4 regions of the Pantoea trifolii genome follow, and region 1 is predicted to be linked to each of the others. Evidence: predicted binding sites of a transcription regulator. Region 1 holds the regulator's gene; each other region holds the start of a gene.
The links. The regulator CRP, encoded in region 1, controls carbon source genes, mostly activating them, when cyclic AMP is high. The targets are predictions, from matches to a motif close to ATGTGANNNNNNTCACAT.
Positions count from the first base shown of each region.

Region 2: the regulator CRP is predicted to act here: its motif matches at 2,060-2,077, upstream of NQH49_RS09775 (sugar transporter).
Region 3: the regulator CRP is predicted to act here: its motif matches at 2,818-2,835, upstream of NQH49_RS10075 (glycoside-pentoside-hexuronide (GPH):cation symporter).
Region 4: the regulator CRP is predicted to act here: its motif matches at 2,179-2,196, upstream of focA (formate transporter FocA).

Region 1 is NZ_JANIET010000001.1:3,836,124-3,841,555, forward strand. Features, by position in the region: gene NQH49_RS17880 (LacI family DNA-binding transcriptional regulator) at 1-486, shown strand, start outside; gene NQH49_RS17885 (LysE family translocator) at 488-1,090, opposite strand; gene NQH49_RS17890 (hydrolase) at 1,151-2,167, shown strand; gene NQH49_RS17895 (YheU family protein) at 2,170-2,388, shown strand; gene NQH49_RS17900 (phosphoribulokinase) at 2,450-3,319, shown strand; gene NQH49_RS17905 (OsmC family protein) at 3,371-3,775, opposite strand; gene crp (cAMP-activated global transcriptional regulator CRP) at 4,080-4,712, shown strand; gene NQH49_RS17915 (YccS/YhfK family putative transporter) at 4,771-5,432, shown strand, end outside.
Region 2 is NZ_JANIET010000001.1:2,099,484-2,104,915, forward strand. Features, by position in the region: gene NQH49_RS09765 (multidrug efflux MFS transporter YnfM/SxtP(Kp)) at 81-1,337, shown strand; gene NQH49_RS09770 (hypothetical protein) at 1,506-1,763, shown strand; gene NQH49_RS09775 (sugar transporter) at 2,129-3,313, shown strand; gene bhsA (multiple stress resistance protein BhsA) at 3,397-3,654, opposite strand; gene NQH49_RS09785 (TetR/AcrR family transcriptional regulator) at 3,950-4,603, shown strand; gene rhaM (L-rhamnose mutarotase) at 4,672-4,986, opposite strand; gene rhaD (rhamnulose-1-phosphate aldolase) at 4,976-5,432, opposite strand, start outside.
Region 3 is NZ_JANIET010000001.1:2,167,544-2,172,975, reverse strand. Features, by position in the region: gene NQH49_RS10080 (glycoside hydrolase family 31 protein) at 1-1,328, opposite strand, end outside; gene NQH49_RS10075 (glycoside-pentoside-hexuronide (GPH):cation symporter) at 1,325-2,704, opposite strand; gene tpx (thiol peroxidase) at 2,990-3,493, opposite strand; gene ycjG (L-Ala-D/L-Glu epimerase) at 3,648-4,634, shown strand; gene mpaA (murein tripeptide amidase MpaA) at 4,603-5,316, opposite strand.
Region 4 is NZ_JANIET010000001.1:1,486,346-1,491,777, reverse strand. Features, by position in the region: gene ycaO (30S ribosomal protein S12 methylthiotransferase accessory factor YcaO) at 132-1,895, shown strand; gene focA (formate transporter FocA) at 2,253-3,113, shown strand; gene pflB (formate C-acetyltransferase) at 3,183-5,432, shown strand, end outside.

The DNA of each region.
Region 1 (5,432 bases):
GTGCGTTATCTGGCGAGCAAAGGCCGACGCCGCATTGCGCTGGTGAACTGTGATATGCGTTACCTCTATTCACATAAGCGTGAAGAGGGATATCGTGCGGCGCTGGAGCAGCTGGATCTCAGCTGGTGCGGTGTGGCCTACGCCGAGAATATCACCTGCGAAGCGGGCAGTGCGGCTTTGCGCGAACTGCTGACGCAGCCGGAACGGCCGGATGCGGTATTCGCGGTATCAGATGTGTTGGCGGTTGGCGTAATACACGCGGCGTTGGAGGCGGGCTTGCGCGTGCCGGAAGATTTAGCGGTGGTAGGATTTGATGGCATCAACTTTACCAGCAGTTTGAATCCACCGCTGACGACGATTGAGCAACCGATGAATCGCATGGGCGCGCGCAGCGTACAGCTGCTGGTCCAACGCATCCGCCAACCCAACTCGTCGGTGGTTCATGAAGTGTTGCCGTGGAAGCGCGTTGAACGCGCTTCCAGTTAACTCAGCGCCAAATCAGCAATACGCACGCGGCGGTGAGCAAGCCCATCGCCAGATTGAACATTTTCCACGCGCGCGGGCTGCGCAGCAGACGTCCAATCAGCGAGCCAAAGCCCATCCAGATCACCCCAGAAACCACGTTCACCATGAACATGCCGAGGCTAATGGCCAGCACCGAATGCAGATATTCGCTGCCTGCCAGGCTGAAGCTGGCCACTGCGCCGAGGGCCATGAGCCAGGCTTTCGGGTTGATCAGCTGCAGCAAGCCGCCTTGCCAGAACGGCATCTGCTTCACCGTCACATCATCGGTTTCCAGCTTTTCATACTCGGCGCTGGCGATTTTCCACGCCAGCCACAGCAGATAAAGGCTACCGGCAATCTTCAGAATCAGATGCAGCGAGGGATAAAGCAGGATGAGACCGCCGATGCCGAATGCCACCATCAGCAACATGACTTGCATACCAATCATGATACCAATGAGCAGCGGAATGGTGCGCAGGAAGCCAAAATTAGCACCCGAGGCGGTAAGTAACATATTATTGGGCCCGGGCGTGATGGCCGCGACCCAAAGAAAACCTAACATTGATAAAAAAAGACTCAGTTCCATGTATATTCGGGTGCTCCTCACCCAGTAAAGCGAACAACCCATCGAAGCTATCAGCGACTTATGCATCAGACAAGCCTTTACCCAAGCTATTTTGATCGCCCCAGCGGCGAGCGCTTTACCCCCCTGCGCGGATTCAGTAACGCGCATTTGCAAACACTGCTGCCGCGTATTCTGCGGCGCCGCGTCACGTTGCGTCCGCACTGGCAGCGTCTTGACCTTCCGGACGGCGATTTTGTCGATTTAGCGTGGAGCGAAGATCCGGCGCAGGCACGTCACAAGCCGCGCATGGTGATGTTTCACGGCCTGGAAGGCAACTTTCGCAGCCCGTATGCGCATGGCCTGATGCAGGCGTGTCAGGCGCGCGGCTGGCTGGCGGTGGTGATGCACTTTCGCGGCTGCAGCGGCGAGCCTAATCGCTTGAAGCGCATCTATCACTCCGGTGAAACCGAAGATGCCACCTACTTCCTTAACTGGCTGCAGCGTGAATGGGGCAGCGTGCCGACCGCTGCAGTCGGCGTTTCGCTGGGCGGCAACATGCTCGCTTGCCTGCTGGGTCAGCAAGGTCACGATGTGCCGATTGATGCCGGCATCGCCATCTCAGCGCCACTGGCACTGGAACCGTGCAGCGGCAAATTGGATGTTGGCTTTTCGCGCTTCTATCAGCACTATTTGCTGACGCGGCTAAAAAAGAACGCTACGCGCAAACTGCACGCCTGGCCCGGCACGCTGCCGGTCGATCTCAGCCAGTTACGCGCTTTCCGCCGCTTACGCGAATTCGATGATGCCATAACGGCACGTGCGCACGGTTTTATTGACGCCAGCGACTATTATCAACAAGCCAGCGCGATGCCGCTGCTCACTGGCGTGCGTAAACCGCTGCTGATCATTCATGCGCAAGATGATCCCTTTATGACTGATGCCGTGATCCCGCAACCTGACCAGCTGTCAGCCTCCATTCAGTATCAGCTGACGCAGCAAGGTGGCCACGTCGGCTTTGTCGGCGGCACCTTGCTTAAACCGAAAATGTGGCTGGAACAGCGCGTGCCCGACTGGCTCTCAACTTATCTGGATGTGTAATAGTGATTATTCCCTGGCAACAACTCGAAGCGGAGACGCTGGAAAATCTGATTGAAACCTTCGTGTTACGCGAAGGCACCGATTACGGCGAGCAGGAACGCAGTTTGCTGCAAAAAGTCGCCGACGTGCGCCGCCAGCTGGAGCGCGGCGACGTGGTGCTGGTGTGGTCGGAACTGCATGAATCGATCAATATTATGCCGAAGGGTGAATTTCGCGGCTGATGCACCCCGCGGCAATTCGTGGTAACAATGCTCATCGCCGGACTTCACAGGGAGCTCTGTTATGTCAGCCAGGCATCCAATTATTGCCGTCACCGGTTCCAGCGGCGCCGGAACCACCACCACCAGCCTCGCCTTCCGTAAGATTTTCCAGCAGCTGAACCTGCATGCGGCGGAACTCGAGGGCGACAGTTTCCATCGCTTCACGCGTCCGGAAATGGACATGGCGATCCGCAAAGCACGCGATCTCGGTCGCCACATCAGCTACTTCGGCCCGGAAGCCAATGATTTCGGTCTACTGGAGCAGACGTTCAAACATTACGGTCAAACCGGCCTCGGCGAATCACGCAAATATCTGCACACCTACGATGAAGCGGTGCCGTGGAATCAGGTACCGGGCACTTTCACGCCGTGGCAGCCGCTACCAGAAAACACCGATGTGCTGTTTTATGAAGGCTTGCACGGCGGCGTGGTCACGCAGCAGCAAAATGTGGCGGAGCATGTCGATCTGCTGGTTGGCGTGGTGCCGATTGTTAACCTTGAGTGGATTCAGAAGCTAGTGCGTGACACCGGCGAGCGCGGCCATTCACGCGAAGCAGTAATGGATTCGGTGGTACGTTCGATGGAGGATTACATTAACTTCATCACGCCGCAGTTCTCGCGCACCCACATTAACTTCCAGCGCGTGCCGACCGTTGATACCTCAAACCCGTTTGCCGCCCGCGAAATTCCCTCGCTCGACGAAAGCTTCGTGGTGATTCATTTCCGTGGCCTGGAAGGCATCGCGTTCCCCTATCTGCTGGCGATGATTCAGGGATCGTTTATTTCCCACATCAATACGCTGGTGGTGCCGGGCGGCAAAATGGGATTGGCGATGGAGCTGATTATGCTGCCGCTGGTACAGCGACTGATTGAAGGGAAGCGGATTGAATAGGTTTGGTGCGGGCGGTGAAAAGGGAGGCATGAATGCCTCCCCTTCGACCGATTACAACTCGACAACCTCATAGCTGTGGGTAATTTCCACGCCTTTACCCAGCATGATCGCCACCGAGCAATATTTTTCCGCCGACAGATCAACCGCGCGCGCAACCGCTTTATCGCTCAATGCTTTGCCGCTGACAATAAAATGCAGGTTGATAGTGGTAAAAATGCGTGGCGCTTCTTCACGGCGTTCTGAGGTGAGTTTCACTTCGCAATCGGCCACATCGCTGCGCCCTTTTTGCAGGATCGAAACCACATCAATGGCGCTACAGCCGCCTGCGGCCATCAGCACCATCTCCATTGGACTTGGCGCTTTGTCACCGGAATTACCGTCCATTAATACCTGATGGCCAGATGAGGATTCTCCGAGAAAGGTAAGACCTTCCACCCATTTCACTCGTGCCTGCATTATTCTCTCTCCTGAAGCGGCGGTTTTGCCGCCAGAGTACGCTTTCACCTGACAAACAGCAATCCAGAGTAATCCCCCTTGTGCTGAAGCGAGACAACACAAGACAGCTCGCAAAAGCTGTGCTACAAACAGTGCTGAAAATATTTTCGTCATCACAGACGAAGGCCGGAAGAATCAAAAGCGTAGCTTAAGAGTCCACCCGGAATAATTTTTCCTTTACTGGAAACGCTCGACGATTAAACCGCCTGACAGGGAAAAATGCCCCCTGTGTTTTGGGCACGATTACAACAGAGGATAATAGCGAATGGTTCTCGGCAAACCGCAAACAGACCCTACACTCGAATGGTTCCTGTCCCATTGCCATATTCACAAATATCCATCCAAAAGCACGCTCATCCATCAGGGTGAGAAAGCGGAAACGCTGTACTACATCGTAAAAGGTTCCGTAGCGGTACTGATTAAAGATGAAGAAGGCAAAGAGATGATTCTCTCCTACCTCAATCAGGGAGATTTCATCGGCGAACTCGGTCTTTTCGAAGAAGGCCAGGAACGTAGTGCCTGGGTACGTGCGAAGTCTGCCTGCGAAGTGGCTGAAATTTCATACAAAAAATTCCGTCAGCTGATTCAGGTAAACCCGGATATTTTAATGCGACTTTCGTCGCAAATGGCGCGTCGTCTGCAAGTCACATCTGAGAAAGTGGGCAACCTTGCCTTCCTCGATGTCACCGGACGTATCGCGCAAACGCTGCTAAATCTGGCCAAACAACCAGATGCGATGACTCACCCAGACGGGATGCAAATCAAAATCACCCGTCAGGAGATTGGTCAGATCGTGGGCTGCTCACGCGAAACCGTGGGTCGTATCCTGAAAATGCTGGAAGATCAGAACCTGATCTCCGCACACGGTAAAACCATCGTCGTTTACGGCACCCGCTAATTTCTTCTCACCCACGGCGTGATGGCAACATCGCGCCGTTTCTATTTGCGATGAGCTGATGTGGCGTCGAATCATCTATCATCCCGAAGTTAACTACGCGCTGCGGCAAACGCTGGTGCTGTGCCTGCCTGTGGCTCTCGGCTGGCTGTTTGGCGATCTGCAAAAAGGTCTGCTGTTCTCATTAGTGCCGGCCTGCTGCAACATGGCGGGTCTGGATACGCCGCACAAACGCTTCTTCAAACGCCTGATTGTGGGGGGTTCGCTGTTTGCCACCGGCAGTTTCCTGATGCAAATCCTCACCGCTTATCAGGTTCCGCTGCCGCTGATTTTGCTGGCGTTGCCGCTGCTGATTGGCGTGACCGGCGAAATCGGCCCGCTGCATGCACGATTGCTGCCCGCGACTTTGATTGCCGCTATTTTCACGCTCAGCCTGGTTGGACGCATGCCGATGTGGGTGCCGCCGCTGCTCTACATTGGCGGCACGCTATGGTACGGCTTATTCAACTGGTTCTGGTTCTGGCTGTGGAAAGAGCAGCCGATGCGCGAGTCGCTCAGCCTGCTGTTCCGCGAGCTGGCGGATTACTGCGATGCCAAATACACCTTACTGACGCAGCTGACCGATCCGGAAAAAGCGCTGCCACCGTTGCTGGCACGTCAGCAAAAGGCGGTCGATCTCATCACCACCTGCTACCAGCAAATGCATATGCTGTCGGCCAGTCG
Region 2 (5,432 bases), 1.7 Mb from region 1:
ATTTAAGATTATTAATATATTGTACAACCTATTAACCCTTTCCTACAGTAACCCCATGATGGTTCTAACTAGGATGTTCCGTGAGTCGCTCTTCCCAGGCAGTGATACTCGATGAAGACGAGTTGTCCGTAAAGCCTGCTTCAACTGCAACCCCTTCAGAGTGGATTGAACGCGGATCGCCGCAGTTTATGCGTGTAACGCTGGCGTTGTTCTCCGCCGGTCTTGCCACTTTCGCTTTACTGTATTGCGTGCAGCCGATTCTGCCGGTGCTATCGCAGCAGTTTGGCGTTTCTCCGGCGCAAAGCAGTATTTCTCTCTCGCTCTCTACCGGCTTAATGGCGTTGGGATTGCTATTTACCGGGCCGCTATCGGATGCCATTGGGCGTAAATCGGTGATGGTTACCGCACTGTTGCTCGCCGCCATCTGCACTTTGATTTCCGCTACCATGAGTAGCTGGCAAGGCATTTTGCTGATGCGCGCGCTGATTGGCTTATCGCTGAGCGGCGTTGCGGCCGTTGGCATGACCTATCTGAGTGAAGAGATTCATCCACGCGTTATCGCCTTTTCCATGGGGCTGTATATCAGCGGTAACTCGATTGGTGGCATGAGTGGAAGATTGTTAACTGGCGTACTGACCGATTTCTTCTCCTGGCGCGTTGCGGTGGGCGTCATTGGGTGCTTCGCGTTGGCGGGTGCGCTGATGTTCTGGAAAATTCTGCCTGCATCCCGACATTTTCGTCCGGCGTCGCTGCGACCGCGCAGTTTATTGATCAACTTCCGTCTGCACTGGCGCGATAAAGGTTTGCCGCTGCTGTTCGCGGAGGGCTTCCTGCTGATGGGCGCGTTCGTCACGCTGTTCAACTACATCGGGTATCGCCTGTTAAGTGCGCCGTGGTCACTGAGTCAGGCGGTGGTTGGATTATTGTCGGTGGTGTATCTGACCGGTTCATGGAGTTCACCAAAAGCGGGCGCGATGACCAGCCGTTTTGGACGCGGTCCTGTGATGATTGGCGCGACTGCAATTATGCTGGCGGGATTGCTGCTGACGGCGTTTAACTCGCTGTGGCTGATTTTGCCCGGCATGATGCTGTTCACCGCCGGATTCTTTGCGGCACACTCGGTTGCCAGCGGCTGGATTGGCCCGCGCGCGCGTCGTGCTAAAGGCCAGGCATCGTCACTTTATCTGTTCAGTTATTACGTCGGTTCCAGCGTGGCCGGTACTTTAGGCGGCGTGTTCTGGCACAGCTACGGCTGGATGGGCGTAACGCTATTCATTAGCCTGCTATTATTAATGGCTTTGCTGGTTGGCTGGCGTTTGCAGTGCCGAAAACTGTAATACCTTTCATCTGTTAAACGGGGCGAATACGCCCCGTTCTCATCTCAAGTGGACGCCACACGGCGATCCCACAGTCCCAGATAAAACAAAATGGCTATTCGTCGCTATAATTCATTCCATTCCAACAATAGTTAGACTTTTTTTATTTCACAGCAATGAGGTCGTTAGATGGGACTCTATTATTACGTCGATAAGCACGCCGGCTATAACGACAACCATGTAGTACATGCAACGGGATGCCCGTTCTTACCCGCCGATGAGGCACGCCGTTTTCTTGGGACTTTCTACACGCCAAATGCCGCCATCCAGCAAGCACGTAAATTTTATGCCAGCGCGCTGGGCTGCGAGCATTGTTGTCCGGTTGGGGTAAAAAAAAACATGACGACTCAAAATAGCGTGGCACTAAAACACATGGTGAGACTCTGATAATCATGATTTGAGCGTGGTAGGGTAACCCCGCTGTTTTGTTAAGCACCGCTGAGGCGTTTCAAAATAACTATAATTTTACGTGTAATAATAACTGGACCTTAAGGCGTTCATTAGGGCGTCAGGTCCAGTCGCCTCTTCCCTCATTTCACCATTCCTGATTATTCTCGGCTTGATGCCAGAAAGCGTAATAACCTCAGGCTATTAACCACGCCTCCCAAGATAAAAAATAATCAGTAATAAAAGCCCGACAAACGGTTTCCCTTCGTTCATTAATGCTCCACAATAGCGGGAATTTGTGACCTCGGTCACTTTCTGGGGTGCCTTTTCGCCCTTTCACTCGCCGTCTGACAGATTTGAACTCCATGCAATCTACTACTGTTTCCCGTAAAACGGCCTGGCTACGCGTTGTATTGCTGGCTATTGCTGCTTTTGTCTTTAACACCACAGAATTCGTGCCTGTCGGTTTGCTGTCAGATATCGCTGCCAGCTATGACATGAAGACTGCCGATGTTGGCATCATGTTGACCATCTATGCGTGGGTCGTCGCACTATTGTCGCTGCCGTTGATGCTGTTAACGCGCAATATTGAGCGTCGGCTGCTGTTAGCCGTGCTGTTCATCGTGTTTGTCGCCAGTCATGTGCTCTCGTCCGTGGCATGGGATTTCACTTCGCTGGTTATCTCGCGCATCGGTATTGCCTTGGCGCACGCGGTGTTCTGGTCAATTACCGCTTCGCTGGCCATTCGCGTGGCGCCTGCGGGTAAGAAAACTCAGGCGTTAAGTATGCTGGCAACCGGTACCGCGCTGGCGATGGTGCTGGGCGTGCCGATTGGGCGTATCGTCGGTCAATATCTTGGCTGGCGTACCACCTTCGGCATGATCGGTTTGTCTGCATTGGTGTTGCTGATTTTGCTGATGCGCATCCTGCCGCGTCTGCCGAGCGAGCATACCGGTTCATTGAGCAGCGTACCGATGCTCTTCCGCCGTCCGGCGCTGGTAGCCATGTACATTCTGGTTACCGTGGTGGTGACGGCGCATTACACCGCTTATAGCTACATCGAACCCTTTATGCAGGTGGTCGCTAATGCGGATGACAATTTCACTACCCTGCTTTTATTGCTGTTTGGATCGGCGGGTATTATCGGCAGCGTGCTGTTCAGTACGCTGGGCAATAAATTCCCGTCAGCGATGCTGATCGCTGCTATCGCGATGATCACCTTAAGCATGGGCTTGCTGGTGTTTGCCGCAGTGCGTCCCGCTGCAATCACCGTGCTGTGCATCGTTTGGGGCATGGCAATGATGATGATTGGTCTGGCGATGCAGGTGCGCGTGCTGGCGCTGGCGCCGGATGCTACCGACGTCGCAATGTCGCTGTTCTCTGGTATCTACAACATCGGTATCGGCGCGGGTGCGCTGCTGGGAAATCAGGTCAGTTTGCATATGCAAATGTCGGACGTCGGTAACGTCGGCGGCATTATTGGCCTTGGAGCACTGTTCTGGTGTATCGCTATCTTCCGCCGCTATCCTCAACTGCGTTCTAACGGATAAGAAAAAAGGCTTCAGAAGGATTATCTTCTGAAGCCTTTTATTCACTTCTTACAGAATGCTTCATCGCACTCCGATCAACTCTCTTAGTTATAAATTACTGCTGTGCCATTTAGCTTGTTGTTGCCAGAGGTCGAAGTGATGCGGAATGACTTTGCTCCGGCAGCATTGGCCTTTTCCGCTAGCTGATTCTCCAGCGATGTCAGGTTGGTGCTACCTGATGCGCTAACCACACCAATTTGTTGTTGATTTAGCGGCGCTTCGTTTACTAAGTCTGCAGCCATGCTACCAAAAGCGATTGAGGACAATGCTACAGCAGCCAGGGTCAGTTTGATGCTTTTCATAATTTTGCTCTCTTAAACAGATGAATTAGGGTCGGTCGCGATTAAGTTAACAACCGTTAATTAAATGCTACTGCCGAAAGGGCGTGCTCGTCAATCATTTTATTAACGGTCATTATTTTAATCGAAAGTGGCGTGATTATGGGCTTCCCAGCCCTTTTCAACTTACCCATTTGGGTGCTTTGACCAGCGAAAAGCACAAACGGGCAAAGACGAACAGGCTCATTCCGGGCTGCGCTTGCATATTTATTTAATGATCGGTAATTTAATTGGGTGTTTCTACGCTTTGAGGTGCCCAATGACTGAAGTTATCGATGTGGTGAACAGGAAAACGCGCGGTCGCCCGAAAGTGTTTGACCGCAATGATGCCCTGGACAAGGCATTGATGTTGTTCTGGGCGCATGGTTATGAAGGCACGTCGTTGTCCGATTTGGTTAACGCTACCGGTGCGAAAGCCCCAACCCTTTATGCTGAATTTGAGAATAAAGAGGGTTTATTTCGTGCGGCGATGCAGCGATACATTGAAACCTTCAGCGCACAACGTAACGCAGTGCTGAACGATGATGCATCAGACGTGAAAACGGCAATTGAAGCCTATTTTCGGGCAACCGCCGCGTGCTTTACTGAATGTGATAAGCCAGCAGGCTGTTTCTTCATTTGTACGTCGAGCGCGCTCTCTTCCGGCTCGGAAGAAGTGGCGCAAATGCTGGCGCAGCAGCATCATGCGCAGGAATCAGCGTTAAAAGCATTCCTTGATACCCGGCAGCAGCGCGGTGAATTACCGCAATGTGCCAATAGTGCAACCCTGGCCAGCTATCTGGCGTGTTTACTGCAGGGAATGTCGGTACGTGCGCGTGAAGGGGCCAATCGAGAGGATCTTGACCAGATTGTGGATACGCAGATGGCAATCTGGCCCGCTCTGGCGGGATATTGTGAGTTGAGCACCAAATAAAATTTCAGACCGACTTCCCTGTCGGCCTGAAATTACTGCCTCTATTCGAGCGGTGAGGCGAGCGAGCGTTAAGGCAGGAAAAACATCGGTTTTAACGCCGCACTCACCGGACTGTTATCCGGATTGGATGGCATTAAATCCTTCATGGATGCCCACCAACGCTGACACACCTCCGTTTTTGCCACGGCTTCCCAGCGCGCTTCAGACTCAATTTCCACGCTGGCAAACAGCAGATTACGTTCAGCATCCAGCCAGATAGCGTAATTGTGCGCGCCATGCGCTTTTAACGTCTCGGCCAGCTCCGGCCAAATTGGCGTGTGACGGCGCAGATACTCATCGTGGCAGTGTGCATGCACCTGCATCACAAAGGCTTTACGCAACATCGCTGCGCTCCGCCTGCAGAGCGGCTTGCCACGGCTTAACGTTGAAGCGCTCACCCAGCGCGATCAGTTGCTCAGTGGTGATGCTTTGACGAATGCCACCCATCGACAGCGCTTTCACCACCACTTCGGAGGATTTCTCCGCAGTGTCGATCAGGCCAAAAGTCTCATCGAGGTTTGGACCGGCGCCAAAGATGCCATGGAACGGCCACATCACAATGCTGTGTTTTGCCATCGCGTCTGCTGTTGCCTGGCCGATTCCGTCAGTGCCTGGCACCATCCACGGCAGAATACCGACGCCATCCGGGAACACCACCAGACATTCGGTGCTGCCTTCCCACAGCAGGCGTGTGAAGCGTGCGGAATCCAGATCGACCACATAGCTCAGTGCCATAAAGTTGGTGGCGTGGCAGTGCATGATGACGCGATCAACGCCGTTTGAGACCTGC
Region 3 (5,432 bases), 1.7 Mb from region 1:
CAGCGCACCAGATTGACGATCTCGCTCTCGCCCTGTTGCTGCAGACCTTCATAAAATCCGCGGGCAAACAGTTGCGGATAGATATTGCCCACTTCCTGAACCGGACCGAGATGATAGCGGTAGTTATCAAAATCGTACGCGCGATATTCCGGTTCCGCTTCATCGAGCCAGAAGGTGCGAATGCCGTGGTCATAATAGTTGCGCTTAACTTCCTGCCAGACGAACTCGCGGGCGGCGGGATGCGTGGCGTCGAAAAAGGTGGTGTTGCCCATAAAATCGAGATTCACCGATACGCCGCGCTCACTGTTGACCAGCAAGCCTTTGGATTTCATCAGACGATAGTAATCACTGCGGCTGTCCACCGTGGGCCACACCGACACCATGGTTTCGATGCCCATCTCCTTCAGTTCCTGCACCATGGCGCGCGGATCCGGCCAGTCCCGCGCATCGAAACACCAGGTTCCCTGATTTGGCCAGTGAAAAAAGTCGATGACAATTACCGAGAGCGGCAGATGCAGGCGGCGATATTCGCGCGCTACTTCTAATACTTCCTGCTGAGTGCGATAGCGCAGTTTGCATTGCCAGAAGCCGGTAGCAAAGCTGGGCATCATCGGTGCTGTGCCGGTGGCGCGGCCATATTGACGCACGATCTCAGCCGGTGTGTCGCCTGCAGTGATCCAGTAATCCATCTGATCGGTAACTTCGGCCTGCCAGCGTGTGCCGTTTTTACCAAAAGTCACTTCGCCGATGGCCGGGTTATGCCACAGCAAACCGTAGCCGAGATTGGATACCATAAACGGCACGCTGGCCTGCGAGTTGCGTTGCGCAAGCTCCAGCGTGCAGCCTTTCAGATCGAGACAATCCTGCTGATACTGGCCCATGCCATAAATTTTCTCCTCCGCTCGCGCCTCAAAGCGCACGCTGAGCTGATATTTCCCTCCCGGAATCGGTCGAAAGGCGCGCGCATCCAGCTTCAGCGCGCTGATGTATTTGTCCTGACTCTTTTCGCTGGCGCCGATGCCCACGGTGCTGCGCTGACGCCAGAACTCTTCCAGCAGCAGTTCTCCGTACTGATTGTAAAAAGCCAGTTGGCCGCGAATATTCAACGTGGCGGTGATATTCCCGTTGCACAGGCTGAGGGATTCATGCTCCTGCTTGATCTCCACCTCGCAAGCCGCAGGCGATAACAACGCCCAGTCATGGTCGATCAGTTCAGGCTGACAGGTGGCTCGTACTCGCAGGCTATGCGCGCCCCAGGGTTCGATAACCAGGGTCTGACGGTCAAATGTCCAGATAATACGCTGCGATTCGGCGCGTAATTCACTCATGACAACTCCTGTGGTTGTAAAAGGGTGGAAGCCGTTGCAGCCGGTTGGGCTGACACTTTGTTCTGATTGATGGTGCGCATGGTGACATCGTTAAGTTTGTAGCCGCGCATCGCCAGTGCGCTTAACAGCGACAGCAGGCCGGGAACCACCGAAAACAGCGCGACGATGGCCATCATGGCGGCGGGTTGCTGAAGCGGTGCCTGAGCAACGTAACCGCTCAGACCCAGCGTCCAGCCGACAATTGCGCCGCTAACCGCCATGCCCATTTTCAATACGGCGAGCAGCGTGGAGAAGACGGTGCCATCGAGGCGCTTGCCCTGACGATATTCACCGTAATCCACTACGTCAGCCATCATCACCCACATCAGCGTGGTCGTGACCTGATAGAAGCTCGAGACGATGAACGTCATGCCGACTAACAGCGCCAGCGATCCCGGCAGGAACACGATACTGATACTCAACACGCCGGCAGTGATGGCGCTGAGGGTAAAGGCGGTGATCTTGTTTAGGCGCCGCGTTAGCAGTTTTGCCAGCACGCTACCAACGCTCTTGCCGACGATATGCGCGGCCAGCAGCCACATGAAGAGGCTGGCATTACCCAGAAAATAGGTGACGTAGTACATCATCGCGCCGAGTCTAACCACGCCGAACGAGATATTGCAGAACACCAGCAATGCGACCACGCGCCACTGATCGTTACGCAGTAAATCGCGTAAATCGGCGAGAAAGTTGCCGTGGTTGGCGGGCGCATTGATACGTTCGCGGGTGTTGAGGAAGCAGATAAAGAACAGCAAGGTTGCCAGCGTCGCCATAATCGACATCGCCGCGAAGTAACCGTCCAGTTTGTTACCGCCGCCCAGCCAGGTGGCGAGGGGGATCATCAGGAAAGTGGACATTGCGCCGCCCAGCGTGGCAAGGAAGAAACGCCATGATTGCAGGGAGATGCGCTGATTATCATCGGCAGTGATAATCGCCCCCATCGAGCAGTAAGGAATATTGATGGCGGTATACATCAGCATCATCAGGCTGTAAGTCACGGCGGCGTAAATCATCTTTCCGATGAGCGACAGGCTTTCCGGCACCGCATAAATCAGCATACAACTGACGCCGAACGGTACCGCGAGCATCAATAGCCAGGGACGGAATTTGCCCCAGCGTGAACGGGTTCGGTCAGCCACCATCCCCATCGCCGGATCGATCACCGCATCGGCGACGCGCGCCAGTAAAAACAGCGTGCCGACAAAGATCGCGGGCAGGCCCACCACATCGGTGTAGTAAAAGGTGAGAAAAATAATAACGTTATCAATGGCGATATGGCTGGCCATATCGCCGAGGCCGTAACTGAACTTTTCTTTAATGGATAAGCTTGCTTGCATAAAGATTCCCGCCTGTCTTTGAATCGCTTAAGGGCAATTGACGCTTAGTTATAGGTAGCGAAGCGGACGGGAACAATTGCGGGATCTGTTACGGGTTTTATGTTTTTTGATTAATGTGATACGGGTAACAAGAATCACAGTAAAAATGCAACAGGGCAGGACGAAGTGCTACGTATCACGATAAATCAATGGGTTGAATAGGGATCTGAGTTGAAGGCGGGCATAAAAAAGCACCGAAGAATTAATCATTCGGTGCTTCTGTTTCGCCTTAACAGCGGACTAACGTTACTTCAGCGCAGCCAGCGCCGCATCGTAGTTTGGCTCTTCGGTGATTTCATTCACCAGCTCGCTGTAAATCACTTTATCGTTTTCATCCAGCACCACCACGGCACGCGCGGTCAGGCCTTTCAGCGGGCCATCCGCAATCGCCACGCCATAGTTTTCTTTGAACTCAGCGCCACGCAGAGAAGAGAGCGTGATCACGTTGTTGACGTTCTCAGCGCCACAGAAGCGTGACTGAGCAAAAGGCAGGTCGGAAGAGATGCACAGCACGACCGTGTTGTCTGCTTCACCTGAACGCTCGTTAAACTTACGCACCGAAGCCGCACACACGCCAGTATCAATGCTTGGGAAAATGTTCAGAACTTTGCGTTTGCCTGCATAATTAGCCAGGGATACGTCAGCAAGATCTTTGGCGACCAGGCTGAAAGGTTTAGCTTGCTCGCCAACTTGTGGGAACTGGCCTGCAATCGGCACCGGATTGCCCTGAAAGTGAACAGTCTGAGACATGCGATTTCCTTTTTTAACGATGAAATATCTGACTTTTGGAACGTCAGAACAGGTATAGCGCTTGTTTATGACATAATTTTTAAGGGTTTACGAGCGCATTTCCTGGCGATAATCGAGCCGGCTCGCATTTAAGCGACGGATTTAAGGAGAAATAATGAGAACAGTGAAGAGTTATCCGGAAGCCTGGCCGTTACATTCGCCGTTTGTTATTTCACGCGGCAGTCGCACCGAGGCGCATGTTGTGGTGGTGGAGATCGAGCAGGATGGCGTTAAAGGCGTCGGGGAAGCGACGCCGTACGCGCGCTACGGTGAAAGCGAGGCGTCGGTGCTCAAGCAGATCGCCTCGCAGTTTAGTGCGTTGCAAAGTGGGATGACACGTGAAGCGCTGCAACAGGCGTTACCGGCGGGCGCGGCACGTAACGCCATCGACTGCGCACTGTGGGATTTAGCGCGACAGCAGCAGGGCAAAAGTCTGGTGCAATTGTGCGCGGTGCAACTGGCCGACGAGATTGTCACCGCACATACCATCAGCATCGATACGCCAGATGCGATGGCCAGCAGCGCGCAGGCGTTGTGGCAACATGGCGCGCGTTTATTGAAAATCAAAATGGACGATCACCTTATTAGCGAACGTTTAGTGGCGATACGCAGCGCGGTACCGGACGCGACTTTGATTGTCGATGCCAACGAATCCTGGCATGCCGAAGGCCTGGCGGCACGCTGTCAGCTGCTGGCCGATCTCAATGTCGCGATGCTGGAACAGCCGCTGCCGGCCGCAGAAGACAGCGCGCTGGGCAACTTTATCCATCCGCTGCCAATCTGCGCCGATGAAAGCTGCCACACGCGTGAAAGCCTGCCGCAGCTGAAAGGGCGCTATGAGATGGTGAATATCAAGCTGGATAAAACCGGTGGATTAACCGAAGCGTTAGCGCTGGCAGAGGCGGCGCAGCAACAGGGATTCGCCATTATGCTCGGCTGCATGCTCTGCACCTCACGGGCGATTCGTGCGGCATTACCGCTGACGGCGCGCGCGACGTTCGCGGATCTCGACGGTCCAACCTGGCTTGCGGCCGATGTAGAACCGTCGCTGCACTTCTCTCACGGCGTACTTAAGCCGCTGGCTGCCAGCGCAGCAGATTGATCATCGCTTCCAGATAGACTTCGGTGGCTTCGTCCACCGAAATCGGCGGCATCTCGGCGGTAATACACAACAGGCCGAGATCGTCGCACCAGCTGCCAAACGAACCCGGCGTGGCATAACCCACGCTACTCACCACCGGCAGCGCGGTCTGCTGCGCCAGCCACTTTGCTAAATCGCTGTGGTGCGGATCGTCAATGCAGGCCAGCGGTTCATGCCACGAAACCACCCAGCGCGGTTTAATCTGATGAATGAGCTGGCACAGCGCGCGGGTTTCCGGTTCGGAAGAGGGACCTGATCCGGTTGAAAGCACCACATCACGTTCATCCGCTTCACTGTTCCAGCGATATACCGTGTCGCCATGCTGCCAGTTAGCGGCGGGGAAGTTACGGTTGAGATCGACGCCGTTGGCGTTGGCGCGCAACCCCAACTGACAACCATCGGGATTGACCGCCAGAACAACGTGATGACGCCGCAGCGCTCCCGGCAAGGTACGCATCGCACCGGATAATGTGGCAATCGCGGCATTCTCATCGCCGTGCGTGCCAGCGATAATCAGCCCGCTTTCGGCATCGGCGGCGGGTGCCGGAAACCACAGCAGTGGCGCGCCCAGCACCGATTGCCCGTATTGTTGCCAGACAGCGTCCAGCTTGCCGCGTAGCGGACGTGGATGGTATGACGACATAACGTTCCTCTATGAAATGCTTCCAACACCGCCAAAAGCCTTCTGGCGTTCAAGGTAAAAAATGTGACCGGGAATCCAGCCTCAACATAACGGTAAATAGCCTGCGGGGAAATAGC
Region 4 (5,432 bases), 2.3 Mb from region 1:
GCGGGCAGCCGAATGGCATAAAAACCTTAACCAGACTGAGATAAATTTGGCTGACTGAATAGCGAAGCATGCATAAAACCCGTATTATTGCGCGCTTTACGCCCACCCCATTGACTTAAGAGAGCGCCACCATGACGCAAACGTTTATCCCCGGAAAAGACGCCGCACTGGAAGATTCCATTGCACGCTTTCAACAGAAACTGCAAGACCTTGGTTTCAATATTGAAGAAGCTTCCTGGCTGAATCCGGTACCACACGTCTGGTCAGTGCACATTCGCGATCGCGACTGCCCGCTGTGCTTTACAAATGGCAAAGGTGCTAGCAAAAAAGCCGCTCTGGCTTCAGCACTGGGCGAATATTTTGAGCGCCTCTCTACTAACTACTTCTTCGCCGATTTCTGGTTAGGTAAATCCATCGCTAATGGTGATTTTGTTCACTATCCGAATGAAAAGTGGTTCCCGCTCACCGAGGACGACAGCCTGCCAGAAGGCATTCTGGATGCGCGCCTCCGCAAATTTTATGATCCTGAAGAGAGCCTGGGTGCTTCAGAGCTGATTGATCTGCAATCCGGCAATGATGAGCGCGGTATTTGTGGCCTGCCATTTACCCGCCAATCTGACCAGCAAACGGTTTATATCCCGATGAACATCATCGGAAATCTGTACGTATCGAATGGTATGTCAGCCGGTAACACCGCGAATGAAGCGCGCGTACAGGGCCTGTCTGAGGTTTTTGAGCGCCATATCAAGAATCGCATCATCGCCGAATCCATCAGCCTGCCAGAAATTCCAGCAGAGGTGATGCAGCGTTATCCTGGCGTAATTGAAGCGATTGAACGTCTGGAAGCTGAAGGTTTCCCAATCTTCTCCTACGATGCTTCACTCGGCGGCAAATACCCGGTTATCTGCGTTGTGCTGTTCAATCCAGCAAATGGTACCTGTTTCGCTTCGTTTGGTGCACATCCGGACTTTGGCGTCGCACTTGAGCGTACCGTTACTGAACTGCTGCAGGGCCGCGGTCTGAAAGATCTCGACGTGTTCACTCCGCCAACGTTTGATGATGAAGAAGTGGCGGAACACGCTAACCTGGAAACGCATTTCATCGATTCAAGCGGTCTGATTTCATGGGATATGTTCAAAGACGATGCTGACTATCCTTTCGTCGACTGGAGCTTTGCGGGTACCACGCACGAAGAGTTTGATACGCTGATGGCGATCTTCCGTGCGGAAGATAAAGAAGTCTATATCGCTGACTATGAACATCTGAGCGTTTACGCTTGCCGCATTATCGTGCCTGGTATGTCTGATATTTATCCAGCGGAAGACCTACTGCTGGCGAATAACAGCATGGGTGCACCACTGCGCGAAACGCTGCTGGCGCTGCCGAAAAGCCAATGGGAACCTGAAGCTTATCTCGAGCTGATCGTGCAACTGGACGAGGAAGGTCATGATGACTTTACTCGCGTGCGCGAACTGCTGGGTCTGGCATCGGGTAAAGACAATGGCTGGTACACACTGCGTATCGGCGAGCTGAAAGCGATGCTAGCGCTGGCAGGTGGCGACCTGGATCAGGCTCTGATCTGGACTGAATGGACGATGGAATTCAACCAGTCCATCTTCAGCGAAGAACGCGCTAACTACTACCGCTGCCTGCAAACATTGCTGCTGCTGGCAATGGAAGAGGAACGCGATCCGCTTCAATATCATCGTGCCTTTATCCGTATGTATGGCCAGGCGGCAGTTGAGGCTGCTTCAGCGGCTATCAGTGGTGAAGCGCCTTTCTATGGATTGCAAGCGGTCGATCTGGACCTGAAAGCATTCCCTGCGCATCAATCATTACTCGCTGCCTATGAAAAATTGCAGACAGCTAAACGTCGTTACTGGGCACAAAAATAGCCTTAACGCTTTAATTCTTATTTATAGACATTAGCGTATTGCTAAATGGCACTGAAAAAAATCAGTGCCATTTTTTTATATTGAACATGCAAAGAGATTAAAGCGTATTATTGAATAACAATTATGCTTCATTCGTTAATGATATTTAACAAAATCGACCCTCAACTGCAGTCGCCTTCAACTTATTTTGCATAAATTAAAAATTATTTATTTTAATAAATTCAATTAGTTAATTGAAAAATGCATGCCAACTCGCTTCGCTTATCAGGTACCTTCCGGTCAAATATGATCCACATCAATTTCTGACCTATACTCCTTTGTTAGTATCTTTACAGGCAATTTTTGGAGAGCGTTAGTGTGAAAGCTGACAACCCTTTTAATTCATTATTACCGGCGGCAATGGCGAAAGTTGCAGAAGAGGCCGGCATATATAAAGCTACTAAACGTCCTTTAACCACATTCTTCCTTGCCATTACTGCTGGCGTATTTATTTCTATCGCATTTGTCTTCTATATCACTGCGACCACCGGAAGTGGAGCCATGCCCTACGGCATAGCAAAACTGATCGGCGGTATCTGTTTCTCACTCGGTTTAATGTTAGTGGTCGTGTGCGGAGCGGACCTGTTCACCTCAACTGTTCTGATCGTGGTGGCAAAAGCCAGCGGCCGTATCACCTGGCTGCAACTCGGTCGACATTGGTTGACCGTCTACATTGGTAATCTGTTTGGCGCGCTGTTCTTTGTAGCACTTATCTGGTTAGCCGGTGAACACATGGTGGCGAATGGTGCCTGGGGCTTAAACCTTCTGCAAACCGCTGACCACAAGATGCATCACACCTTTATCGAAGCCGTCAGTCTCGGCACGCTCGCCAATTTAATGGTTTGCCTGGCGGTATGGATGAGTTACTCCGGCCGCAGCCTGATGGATAAAATGTTTGCGATGATTTTACCGGTAGCGATGTTTGTTGCCTGCGGCTTTGAACATAGCATCGCAAACATGTTCCTGATTCCGATGGCCATTGTTATCCGTGACTTTGCCAGCCCGGAATTCTGGCAAATGGCGGGGGCAAGCGCAGCACAGTTTCCATCACTCAGCGTTAGCGATTTTATTCTTAACAACCTTATTCCCGTAACCATCGGCAACATTATTGGCGGCGGATTATTAGTCGGTTTGACCTACTGGGTAATCTATCTGCGTGGCGATGAGCCGGTGCATTAATGAATTGGTACGGGCGTGCTGAAGCAGCGCGCCATACGTCAAAGTCTCCCTAAATAAGGCAGGTATATCATGTCCGAACTGAATGAAAAAATGGCGTTAGCCTGGGAAGGATTTAGCGCCGGCGAATGGCAGAACAGCGTCAACGTCCGTGACTTTATCCAGAAAAACTATACACCGTATGAAGGCGACGAATCCTTCCTCGCGGGCGCGACGCCGGCCACTACTAAGCTGTGGGATAGCGTGCTTGAAGGTATTAAAATCGAGAACCGCACTCACGCGCCGGTGGATTTTGACACCGATTTGGCTTCAACCATCACCTCTCACGACGCCGGCTACATCAGCAAATCTCTGGAAAAAATTGTCGGTCTGCAAACTGAAGCGCCTCTGAAACGTGCCATCATTCCGTTTGGCGGCATCAAAATGGTTGAGGGCTCTTGCAAGGTTTATGGCCGCGAACTCGATCCCGCGCTGAAAAAGGTCTTCACTGATTACCGTAAAACTCATAACCAGGGCGTATTCGATGTTTATACCCCAGACATCATGCGCTGCCGTAAATCAGGCGTACTGACAGGTTTGCCTGATGCCTATGGCCGCGGTCGTATCATTGGTGACTATCGCCGCGTCGCGCTGTACGGCATCGATTACCTGATGAAAGACAAGGTTGCACAGTTTAATTCTCTGCAGAGCGATATGGAGAATGGCGTTGACCTCGAAGCCACCATTCGCCTGCGTGAAGAGATCTCTGAACAGCACCGTGCGCTAGGTCAGATCAAAGAGATGGCTGCGAAGTATGGTTCAGATATCTCACTGCCCGCGACCAATGCACAAGAAGCCGTACAGTGGACTTACTATGGCTATCTCGCGGCGGTGAAATCACAGAATGGTGCGGCGATGTCCTTCGGTCGCGTATCCACCTTCCTTGATGTGTATATCGAACGCGATATTCAGGCCGGGAAACTGATTGAAGAAGACGCACAGGAACTGATTGACCATCTGGTAATGAAATTGCGTATGGTGCGCTTCCTGCGTACGCCTGAATACGATGAGCTGTTCTCCGGTGATCCAATCTGGGCAACAGAATCATTAGCGGGTATGGGCGTCGATGGCCGTACTCTGGTGACCAAAAGCACCTTCCGTTTCCTGAATACGCTTTACACCATGGGACCATCTCCGGAGCCAAATATGACCATCCTGTGGTCAGAAAAACTGCCGGTTAACTTCAAGAAATACGCCGCAAAAGTTTCTATCGATACGTCCTCATTGCAATATGAGAATGACGACCTGATGCGCCCTGACTTCGACAACGATGACTATGCTATCGCCTGCTGCGTTAGCCCAATGATTGTCGGTAAGCAGATGCAGTTCTTCGGTGCGCGTGCCAACCTGGCAAAAACCCTGCTGTATGCAATCAACGGTGGCGTTGATGAAAAACTGAAAATGCAGGTAGGCCCGAAAGAAGCGCCAATCACTGACGAGATTCTTAATTTTGACATCGTGATGGAGCGTCTGGATCACTTCATGGATTGGCTGGCGAAGCAGTACGTCACCTCCCTGAACATCATTCACTACATGCACGATAAGTACAGCTACGAAGCTTCACTGATGGCGCTGCACGACCGTGACGTTTATCGCACCATGGCATGTGGTATCGCGGGTCTGTCTGTTGCGGCTGACTCACTTTCTGCTATCAAATACGCCAAAGTGAAAACCATCCGTGATGAAGATGGTTTAGCGGTGGACTTCGAAATTGAAGGGGAATATCCGCAGTTTGGTAACAATGACTCTCGCGTTGATGACATGGCGTGCGATCTGGTTGAACGTTTCATGAAGAAAATTCAGAAACTGCAAACCTACCGCAATGCGGTGCCGACACAGTCAGTGCTGACCATTACCTCTAACGTGGTTTATGGTAAGAAAACCGGTAATACGCCTGACGGACGTCGTGCGGGTGCGCCATTCGGGCCGGGTGCTAACCCAATGCACGGCCGTGACCAGAAAGGTGCGGTGGCTTCACTGACCTCTGTCGCGAAACTGCCCTTCGCTTACGCTAAAGACGGTATCTCTTATACCTTCTCCATCGTGCCAAATGCGCTGGGTAAAGATGATAACGTGCGTAAAACTAACCTTGCTGGCTTGATGGATGGATATTTCCACCATGAAGCTAACATTGAGGGCGGTCAGCATCTGAACGTTAACGTGATGAACCGTGAGATGCTGCTGGATGCGATGGAGCATCCTGAGAAGTATCCACAGTTGACCATTCGCGTATCCGGTTATGCTGTTCGCTTCAACTCGCTCACCAAAGAGCAGCAGAAAGAT